DNA from 3 places in the Paenibacillus sp. FSL F4-0087 genome. Region 3 is predicted to be linked to each of the others. Evidence: predicted binding sites of a transcription regulator. Region 3 holds the regulator's gene; each other region holds the start of a gene.
The links. The regulator CtsR, encoded in region 3, represses protease genes until heat stress. The targets are predictions, from matches to a motif close to ATGGTCAATAAAGGTCAAACA.
Positions count from the first base shown of each region.

Region 1: a site for CtsR is predicted at 1,986-2,006, ahead of clpP (ATP-dependent Clp endopeptidase proteolytic subunit ClpP). Genes of this name have one in related genera too.
Region 2: a site for CtsR is predicted at 1,952-1,972, ahead of clpP (ATP-dependent Clp endopeptidase proteolytic subunit ClpP). Genes of this name have one in related genera too.

Region 1 covers NZ_JBBODJ010000001.1:4,142,794-4,146,079, reverse strand. Annotated here, with positions in the region: gene clpX (ATP-dependent protease ATP-binding subunit ClpX) at 1-1,193, opposite strand, end outside; gene clpP (ATP-dependent Clp endopeptidase proteolytic subunit ClpP) at 1,206-1,796, opposite strand; gene tig (trigger factor) at 2,173-3,286, opposite strand, start outside.
Region 2 covers NZ_JBBODJ010000001.1:2,595,912-2,599,197, reverse strand. Annotated here, with positions in the region: gene MHB84_RS12160 (PdaC/SigV domain-containing protein) at 1-1,072, shown strand, start outside; gene clpP (ATP-dependent Clp endopeptidase proteolytic subunit ClpP) at 1,264-1,860, opposite strand; tRNA gene MHB84_RS12150 (tRNA-Arg) at 2,040-2,114, opposite strand; gene MHB84_RS12145 (sugar-binding transcriptional regulator) at 2,598-3,286, shown strand, end outside.
Region 3 covers NZ_JBBODJ010000001.1:3,595,083-3,598,368, forward strand. Annotated here, with positions in the region: gene MHB84_RS16425 (GNAT family N-acetyltransferase) at 216-1,391, shown strand; gene MHB84_RS16430 (CtsR family transcriptional regulator) at 1,864-2,325, shown strand; gene MHB84_RS16435 (UvrB/UvrC motif-containing protein) at 2,356-2,880, shown strand; gene MHB84_RS16440 (protein arginine kinase) at 2,909-3,286, shown strand, end outside.

The DNA of each region.
Region 1 (3,286 bases), 550 kb from region 3:
TCAACGACTTCTTCGGTAATGACACAGTTCGTAACATCATCACGGGAAGGTACTTCGTACATAATCTCAAGCATAATGCCCTCGATGATTGCGCGCAGACCACGTGCACCCGTGTTACGTTTAATGGCTTCCTTCGCAATCGCCAGTAATGCTCCTGGTTCAAATACCAAATTCACATTATCCAGTTCAAGCAATTTTTGGTATTGTTTCGTAAGCGCATTTTTTGGCTCGGACAGAATCCGTACCAATGTATCTTCGTCCAGAGGCTCCAAAGTGGAGATAACTGGCAAACGGCCTACAAACTCCGGAATCAGACCGAATTTCAGCAAGTCTTCCGGCAATACCATACCCAGATATTCACCTGGTTTAAGATCTTTTTGTTCCGCAACGGTGTTAAAGCCGATGACTTTTTTACCGATTCGGCGTTTGATCATTTGCTCGAGACCATCGAAGGCACCGCCACAAATAAACAAGATGTTGGTGGTATCAATCTGGATGAATTCCTGATGTGGATGCTTACGACCACCTTGTGGCGGTACAGAAGCTACAGTTCCTTCCAGGATTTTCAGGAGCGCTTGTTGAACACCTTCACCCGATACATCACGTGTAATGGATGGGTTCTCGGATTTACGCGCTACTTTATCAATTTCATCGATATAAATAATGCCGCGCTCTGCTTTTTCCACATCATAATCAGCAGCTTGAATCAGCTTGAGCAGAATGTTCTCTACATCTTCGCCGACATAACCTGCTTCAGTCAATGAAGTTGCATCAGCAATAGCAAAAGGAACATTAAGGATTTTGGCCATCGTTTGCGCAAGCAACGTTTTACCAGAACCCGTAGGTCCTAACAGCAAAATGTTACTTTTTTGCAATTCAACGTCCTCAATCTTGCTTTGTGTGTTGATCCGTTTATAGTGATTGTAAACCGCTACAGACAAAGACTTCTTCGCCTGATCCTGTCCAATGACGTACTGGTCAAGAATGTCGCGGATTTCTTTCGGTTTTGGAATATCTTTGAGGTCCAGTTCTTCGTCATGACCGAGCTCTTCCTCTACGATTTCAGTGCACAGTTCGATACATTCATCACAAATGTAAACGCCCGGTCCAGCGACCAGCTTGCGCACCTGTTCCTGAGATTTACCGCAAAAAGAGCATTTCAATTGCCCTTTCTCATCGTTAAATTTAAACATGAAACCACCCCTTTAGGAATTGATCGGTCTGCTGAGCACCTGGTCAATAATGCCGTACGTTTTGGCTTCTTCAGCACTCATGAAAAAGTCACGGTCTGTGTCCCGCTCGATTTTCTCAAGGGGTTGACCTGTACGATCGACGTATATTTGATTCAGTTTCTGACGTGTTTTAATAATCCATTCTGCGTGAATTTTGATATCCGCAGCCTGTCCTTGAACGCCGCCAAGCGGCTGATGAATCATCACTTCGCTGTTAGTCAGCGCATATCGTTTGCCAGGAGCACCGGCTGTCAGCAATAACGAGCCCATGCTTGCTGCCATACCTACGCAAATGGTCGATACATCCGGCTTGATATATTGCATCGTATCGTATATACCCATCCCTGCGGTGACAGAACCACCAGGTGAATTAATGTACAAGCTGATATCCTTCTCAGGATCGTCGGCTGCCAAAAACAAAAGCTGCGCTATGACAAGATTGGCTACATCGTCATCAATCGCACTGGTTAAAAAGATAATGCGATCCTTCAGCAAACGCGAATATATATCGTAAGACCGCTCGCCTCGATTGGTTTGTTCAACAACCATTGGCACCAGACTCATGAGACCAACCTCTTTTCTACATGTAATTAGACATAGGCTACCTGTAAAGCAAACCCAAATTCATTCTAACACGTTCCTGTGACAATGTCATTTTTCACAAGTGGTGTCAAGACAGAGTGAGTTTACTTTTTTGCCTGATCATATTTAACCATGTTTTCTATGTATGTGCAAATCGGAGCAATCCTATGCCGTTTCACCTTTTTTTATTTGCAGGAGAACCATAGGACGTTGAATGTGCATAACCAATGCCACAACGAAATCCATCCATATTATTACTGAATCCTCTATAAAATGGATGCCATAATTTAAAAATAAGGCACGCAATGATTCACGTGCCTTATCGTTTATTCAGCTGTTCATTACATAACAGCTTGTCTTATTTTTCGTCAGCTTCTGCAGCAACTTCTTCAGCTGGAGCTTCAACAGCTTCAACAACTTTGCTGTTCTCAACGAGAACATCGATCGTTTTACGCAGTTTCACTTCGTCACGAAGGCTGTCCAGGGAACCATTACCCTCGAGAATGCCACGAATCTCTTCAGCAGGACGCTTGTAAGACTCAGCCATTTTTTCAAGTTCTTGGTTAACTTCTTCGTCAGACACTTCGATGTTTTCCGCTTTACCAACTGCTTCAAGAACCAGGTTGTTACGAACACGTTTGGAAGCATCTTCCTGCATTTGTCCTCTCAGGTCAGCTTGTGTTTGACCAGAGAAGCTCAGGAACATTTCCAGGTTCATACCTTGGTTGCGCAGACGGTTGTCGAAATCACGCATCATGTTTTGTACTTCGCTGTCGATCATTGCAGAAGGAATATCCACTTCAGCATTTTCAGCCACTTTTTCTACAACAGCATTTTCTTGAGCTGCTTTGGCTTCATCTGCTTTGCGGGATTCCAATTGCGTTTTCAGGTCAGCTTTGTACTCTTCAAGCGTATCGAATTCGCTAACATCTTTTGCAAACTCGTCATCCAGTTCAGGAAGTTGTTTACGTTTGATTTCATGTACTTTCACTTTGAATACCGCTTTTTTGCCAGCCAGTTCAGCTGCATGGTAGCTCTCTGGGAAAGTTACTTCAACGTCTTTGAAGTCGCCTGTGGAAAGACCCACAACCTGCTCTTCAAATCCTGGGATGAATGTGTTGGAACCAAGTTCCAGGGAATAACGCTCAGCTTGTCCGCCTTCGAACGGTACACCATCAACGGAACCGTCAAAGTCGATTACAGCAACGTCGCCGTTTTGTGCAGCGCCTTCGTCGATAACAACGAGTTCTGCGTGACGTTGTTGAAGACGCTCGAGCTCTTCAGTCACTTCTACATCCGTTACTTCATGTTTGGCTACAGCAACTTCAACGCCTTTGTAGTCACCCAGTGTAACTTCAGGTTTAACGGTTACTTTCGCTTTGAACTTGAATACTTGTCCTTTAGCGAATTGCTCGACGTCTACGTCAGGACGATCAACCGGGAAGATATCCGTTTGGTCGATTGCTTCTGTG
Region 2 (3,286 bases), 1.0 Mb from region 3:
TGCACTACTGGCGGCAGGAATTATTGTGGGGAGCGGGACTGTATGGCAGGATAGTTCTGTACAGGCAGCTTCAGTATCGACGAAAGTGACAACACCTACTGAGGTAACTCTGAAATCGGGAGGAAAAACGCTTACTCAAAAAGGACTGCTTCAAGGTGGCTCCACTTGGGTTTCGCTTACCGCAGTGAAAGATGTAGCAGGTGGAAGTTTGAAATATGATGCTAAGACTAAAGAATACTCCTTAACGGCAGCTAATAATACGATGACCATCAGCCTGATTGATGGGGCACCGAGTGTTAGAATTAATAACTACTATCCACAAGTGGAAGCGAAGCTGATTAATGGCCGATTGTATATTCCGTTTTCTGCAATGAGAGATTATTTGGGTGTTCAGGGCAGCTGGGATGGAAAAGCCAAGACACTGACGCTGAGTAAAGTGAAGCAAAATAGCGTAACAGTCAAAGCGGCAACAGTGAAGGTCAGCATCAAGAACGCTGAAGTCGATATTCAATATCCTCAGGTGAGCGGACTGGCTAACGATAAAGCAGAAGCGGCTATCAACAAGGTGCTGAAAGATGAAGTCGATGCTTTCGTAGCGGATTTTAAAAAACAAACCAAGGAATTTGGTGACGCAGCAGCGAACCGTCCATACGCATTTGAGAGTTCTTATGTTGTGACGTATAACGAAAATGGTGTGCTTGGGCTCATTACGCAAAGTTATCAAGATTATGCGGGCGCACATGGCATGACGTTCCGTACAGGTCACACCTTTGCTCTGGATTCCGGTAAAGAATTGAGTCTGGATGATGTGATCCAAAATAACAAAACCGTACGTGAGACAGTAAGTAAAAAAGTGGGAGATCAGCTTAAAGCAAGTGGTGGTTACCTTGAAGGCTATAAAGGTCTGAATAAAGATCAGGATTTCTATGTAACACCAACAGGTGTAGTTGTATTCTTCCAGTTGTATGAATACACAGCTTATGCGGAAGGCTTCCCGGAATTCCCGTTCACATACAAAGAGCTACTTCCTAAAGGCACAGAACCGTTCAGTGGCTTAACAGCAGACAAGTAAAGTATTAGATTTTCTATGAAAGTTAAGTGAATCGATTGAATTTGTATTATGCACTCTTAAATTATCATCAAAAAAAGGACGCCCTCGTCATATTGACGAGAGCGTCCTTTTTTCATACAGCCAACTCAACTGAGCGTTGCCGTTTGAGTTGGCTATATGGTATATCCGTTTAATTGGCGATTCGGCTCGGCTTAGATGCCTTGGGAACCTACGTTTTCGATAACTTTATCGATGATACCGTAATCAGCAGCTTCAGCAGCACTCATAAAGTAGTCACGATCTGTATCTTTCTCGATACGCTCCAGCGGTTGGCCTGAGCGCTCAGCGATGATGCGGTTCAACGTATCACGCATTTTCAGGATGCGGCGGGCACGAATTTCGATGTCCGAAGCTTGACCTTGCGCACCACCAAGTGGTTGGTGAATCATGATTTCGCTGTTAGGCAATGCAAAACGTTTACCTTTGGCACCTGCGTTCAACAGGAATGCACCCATCGAAGCCGCCATACCTACACAGATGGTAGATACATCCGGTTTGATGAATTGCATAGTATCGTAAATCGCCATACCGGCTGTAATGGATCCGCCTGGGCTATTGATGTATAAGTGAATGTCTTTCTCCGGATCTTCCGCAGCTAGGAACAACATCTGTGCCATGATGGCATTCGCCACAACGTCATTTACATCACTGCCAAGGAAGATGATACGATCCTTCAGCAATCTGGAATAGATGTCATAGGCGCGCTCACCGCGGTTGCTCTGTTCAACGACCATTGGAATATAACTCACGTGAAAAACCTCCTCGGAAATGTAAATGTTAAATTGGTGTTTATATATAAACTGTTACCGTATTACCCACATCATAAACAATTTCAAACAAAAAGTCAAAGAAAGTCAAACTAAGTTTGAAAAAAAAGAAACCTATTCGGTTTCATTGGTTAAGAGTGTTATGAGCTACTAATTAAGAATGGCGCGCCCGCCAAGAATCGAACTTGGATCTCAGGCTTCGGAGGCCTACGTCATATCCATTGGACCACGGGCGCACATTGATTATTGCTGCGAGCATAGTTGCTTAAAAGCAGTTTTGAAATAAAAGTTTCAAATATGTGACAGCAATAATGATTATAGCTCATGAACAATTGAATTGCAAGCAGATGTTCGCTGTTTTGGTTTGGAATACCCTGAAAATGATCATGATGAAGATAAGTGGATAAAGAGCGCAAATAGGTAAATGCTAAAAGAGGTTTTGGACATGCCATATGAAAGACAATAGCAAGCAATATGTAGATGAGAATTTTACTTTGCTTCTATATATGGTATCGAACAGGTTGTTCTCGATCATGGGAGATTGACATTGTGAAAATAGGCGCGTACAAACGCCTGAAACGTGTCGAAATAACGCTTCGAAACACTTGCATGTCGCGTCAGTTTTAGGTAGAATAGACGTGGGACTTAAAAAGTTAACCCGGGACGTTTTAGGGCCATGAAAGAGAGCTTGGAACGAGAAGCTTGCGGGAGTGGAAAGCATGCGAACGATTTTAGAAGTGCAAAAGCAGCTTCTGCCTGATCTCATGGATGTCTTGAAGAAGAGGTATACGATTCTGCGCCAGATCATGTTATCGGATGTGATCGGACGAAGAACGTTAGCTAATTCCATGCAGATGACCGAGCGGGTTCTGAGGGCTGAGACCGATTTGTTAAAGGCTCAGGGACTTATTGAAATTGACAGTGCAGGGATGAAGATCAGTGAGGCAGGGCATGAATTGCTGCAGCAGTTGGAACCCGTCGCCAAAGAGCTGTTCGGATTATCCGAACTGGAAGAGCGCATCAAGCAAGCCTACGGTCTGCAAAAGGTAGTTGTGGTTCCTGGCGATTCGGACATTTCTCCATTTGCCAAACGGGAGCTGGGCAGAGCCGGAGCGAAGGCTCTGGGTAATATTATGAGTGATAACGATGTTGTCGCCGTTACTGGCGGTTCAACAACGGCTGAAGTCGCAGAGCAACTGACTCCGCCAACTTCGCTGAAAGGTGTCTGGTTTGTACCGGCACGCGGTGGGCTGGGAGAAAGCCTCGAAATTCAGGCCAACACGATAGCATCCACGATGGCAAAACGGGTAGGAGCCCAATACAAACTCCTGCATGTACCGGATTTGCTTAGTGATCATGCCTACGAATCACTAATCCAGGACCCGAGTGTTCAGGAGATTCTGCAGCT
Region 3 (3,286 bases):
GATGTTATTCGGTGGTGGTTTTTATTTGCGTTTTTTTACTATAGATCAGGTGGAACAATTATAATACACGAAAAAAATATTCCCGAGAGATGCCAGCGCATCTCTTGTTTGACTTTGTCCCGTTCCTCTGACACACTCATAAATGGATACATACATCACGTATCAGGCCATGATTTGAAAGATATCATAACTTAGAGAACGGGGTGCAGGACGATATGGAAATTCAGAAATTAACCGTTGATGATTTTGAGCCAGCGATGGCACTCTCCGAGTATGCTTTTCAAGTGGTAATGAGTGAAGAACAGACGGAGAAGCGACGGAGTCAATTTGATTCTCAGGATATATGGGGTGTATTTGAGGAAGGACAATTGGGTGCCAAACTTCACATTATTCCTTTTCAAACCTATATTCATGGGAGATCGTTCGAGATGGGCGGTATTGCGGGAGTAGCGACATGGCCAGAATATAGACGTAAAGGCTGGGTAGCTGGACTGTTGAAGCATGCGCTTGAGGAAATGAACCGTAAGAAACAAAGTATATCGTTTTTGCATCCGTTCTCTTTTGCGTTTTATCGGAGATATGGTTGGGAGACGTATGTTGAGTTTAAACGATATAAAGTGCCTACAGCTCATCTGCCTGCGAAAAAGGCAACCCCTGGAACAATTCGTCGTGGCGATCCGGGACTCAGCATATTAAAGGAAGTATACAGTTCGTATGCTGAGCGCTATAACGGAACTTTGATCCGGGATGATGCGAGATGGGAGAACTCAGTTCTCACTAATGGAGCCAGCCAGAAGGCTGTATATTATGATGAAGCTGGTAAAGCACAAGGCTATGTTTTATATGAGGTTAAGGAAAGAAAGTTTACCATTAGAGAGATCATTTACTTGAATGAAGAGGCAAGACAAGGTTTATGGACCTTTATTGCGAACCATGATTCCATGATTGAGGAAGTAACTTTACAGGCACCAGCCAGTGATATGCTTGCTTTTCAATTAGACAATCCGCGGATTCAGCAGGAAGTTATACCATTCTTTATGGCACGTATTGTGAGTGTAGAACAATTTATTTCACAGTATCCTTTTGCGAGCCCAGACTCACCAGTACAGATTAATCTCCAGGTAGAGGATGCACACGCACCATGGAATGAAGGGGTATGGCAGTTGAATGTGGCGATGAACGGTACAGCTTCGATTTGGAAAACATCTGAGCCGGCTGCTAAAGATCAAACTGTTAAAGTAGACATTCAGGCGCTCACCGCAATACTGATGGGGTATCGCAGGCCCGCAGAGATGGCTCAAATAGGTAGAATTGAAGGACCAAATGGAGCGATTAAGGCTCTGGAACAAGCGATTCCTAAACGGGAAACGTATTTACTTGATTTTTTCTGATCCTCATAGAGTAACGAATATTCTAGGATCAATTTTGTAGATTTAACTTGTATAGCAATACGTTGCTAGTGTGAGACAAATGGACTTCTCCAGCTATTTTGGAGAGGTTTTTTTGTGTCAGCCGAATATTTCGTGTAAAATCGTAAAAAATGAATAGTGCTCCCTCTTGGCAAAACCACAAAATATGCTATAATGTATATAAAGTCAAAGAAAGTCAAAGTCAACTAAAGGTTAAATACTTACGTAGCTTTCTTTCTGCAATCCGGTGGTGGGAGCCATTTTAAAGGTAGTGCACATCAGCGGATAAAAGCAATATTAAAGGACCTTCGAGCGTCCTTCGCTCTCCCGTTAAAGACCGTTGAAGATCAGTTTCGCTGTTTCCTTGATTGGTTAAATGGGTTGAGAAGGTGTACTCTGTAGGGGCGTGTGGGTCCTTATTGACTTAACGTTTCAGACAGTGGAGGATGAGTGGATGCGTAATATCTCTGATATTATCGAACAATATCTGAAGAGTATTTTGCATGAAAGTCCCGAAGGAATGGTCGAAATTCAACGTAATGATCTGGCTGACCAATTTTCATGTGTGCCTTCCCAGATCAATTATGTCATCAGCACCCGATTTACACTCGAAAAAGGTTACCTTGTAGAGAGTAAACGTGGCGGCGGCGGTTATGTTCGCATACAGCGGATTGAATTGCCGGCTCACTCGGCTCTGCATAACCATTTGCACCATAGTATTGGAGATGAGATCGGGCAGACAGCTGCCGAAGGTCTGATCTACCAACTGGAAGAAGCACGTTTCTTAAGCAAAAGGGAAGCCGGGTTGATGCGGGCAGCTGTATCGAGAGAGATTATATTGGTCAAACTTCCTTACCGGGATCAAATTCGTGCCAGAATGTTAAAGGCGATGTTAATATCTTTGCTCGGTAAATGAAAACTATCGGGATCAAGGGGGTACATCATTATGCTGTGCCAAGAATGCAACAAACGTCCGGCAACACTCCATTTCACGAAAATCGTGAACGGAGAGAAAACGGAATTCCATATTTGTGAGTCATGCGCTCGTGAAAAAGGGGAAATGATTCCGGGAACATCCAACGGATTTTCCATTCATAACTTATTGTCCGGGTTGCTTGATTTTGAGCCTACAGGCAAAAATGGCAGTGCAGGAGCAACACCTGCGCAATCCCTTCGTTGTGAAGAATGTGGGATGACCTATTCACAGTTTAGCAAAATTGGCCGCTTTGGCTGTAGCTCATGTTATAAATATTTTGACAGTCGTTTGGATCCGCTATTCAAACGGGTTCATGGTAGCACTTCCCACGTGGGTAAAGTGCCTGCACGAGCTGGTGGTCGCATCAAGGTGAAACGACAGATTGCTGATCTGAAACGGGATCTTCAGGAGAGCATAACGCAAGAGGAGTTTGAAGAAGCTGCTCAAATTCGTGATCAGATCAGGGAACTTGAAAAAGAAATAGCTCAGGAGTAAAGTTTGTGATGAGTAGGAGGGATGCGTAATGCCTAATCTTCGTTTTACAGAGAAGGCGCTCAGCGACTGGATGCGCAGTGATGCGGCTGATTCCGAAATCGTCATTAGCAGCCGGGTCCGGATCGCACGCAACCTGCAGCATTATCCGTTTCCGATGCTGGCTTCCAATGAGCAATCGGAAGAAGTGCTGAATAAGCTGAGCGAAGTACTTCAATACGATGACGTTCATGCCTTTGGAGATTTTCATACCTTGGATCTGATTGATATCGATGACCTTGACAAACGGGTGCTGGTAGAGAAACATCTGATCAGTCCTAGTCTTGCGAACGAATCCAGAAATGGTGCGGTTATTCTCAGTGAGGATGAATCTGTCAGTATTATGATTAATGAAGAGGATCATCTTCGT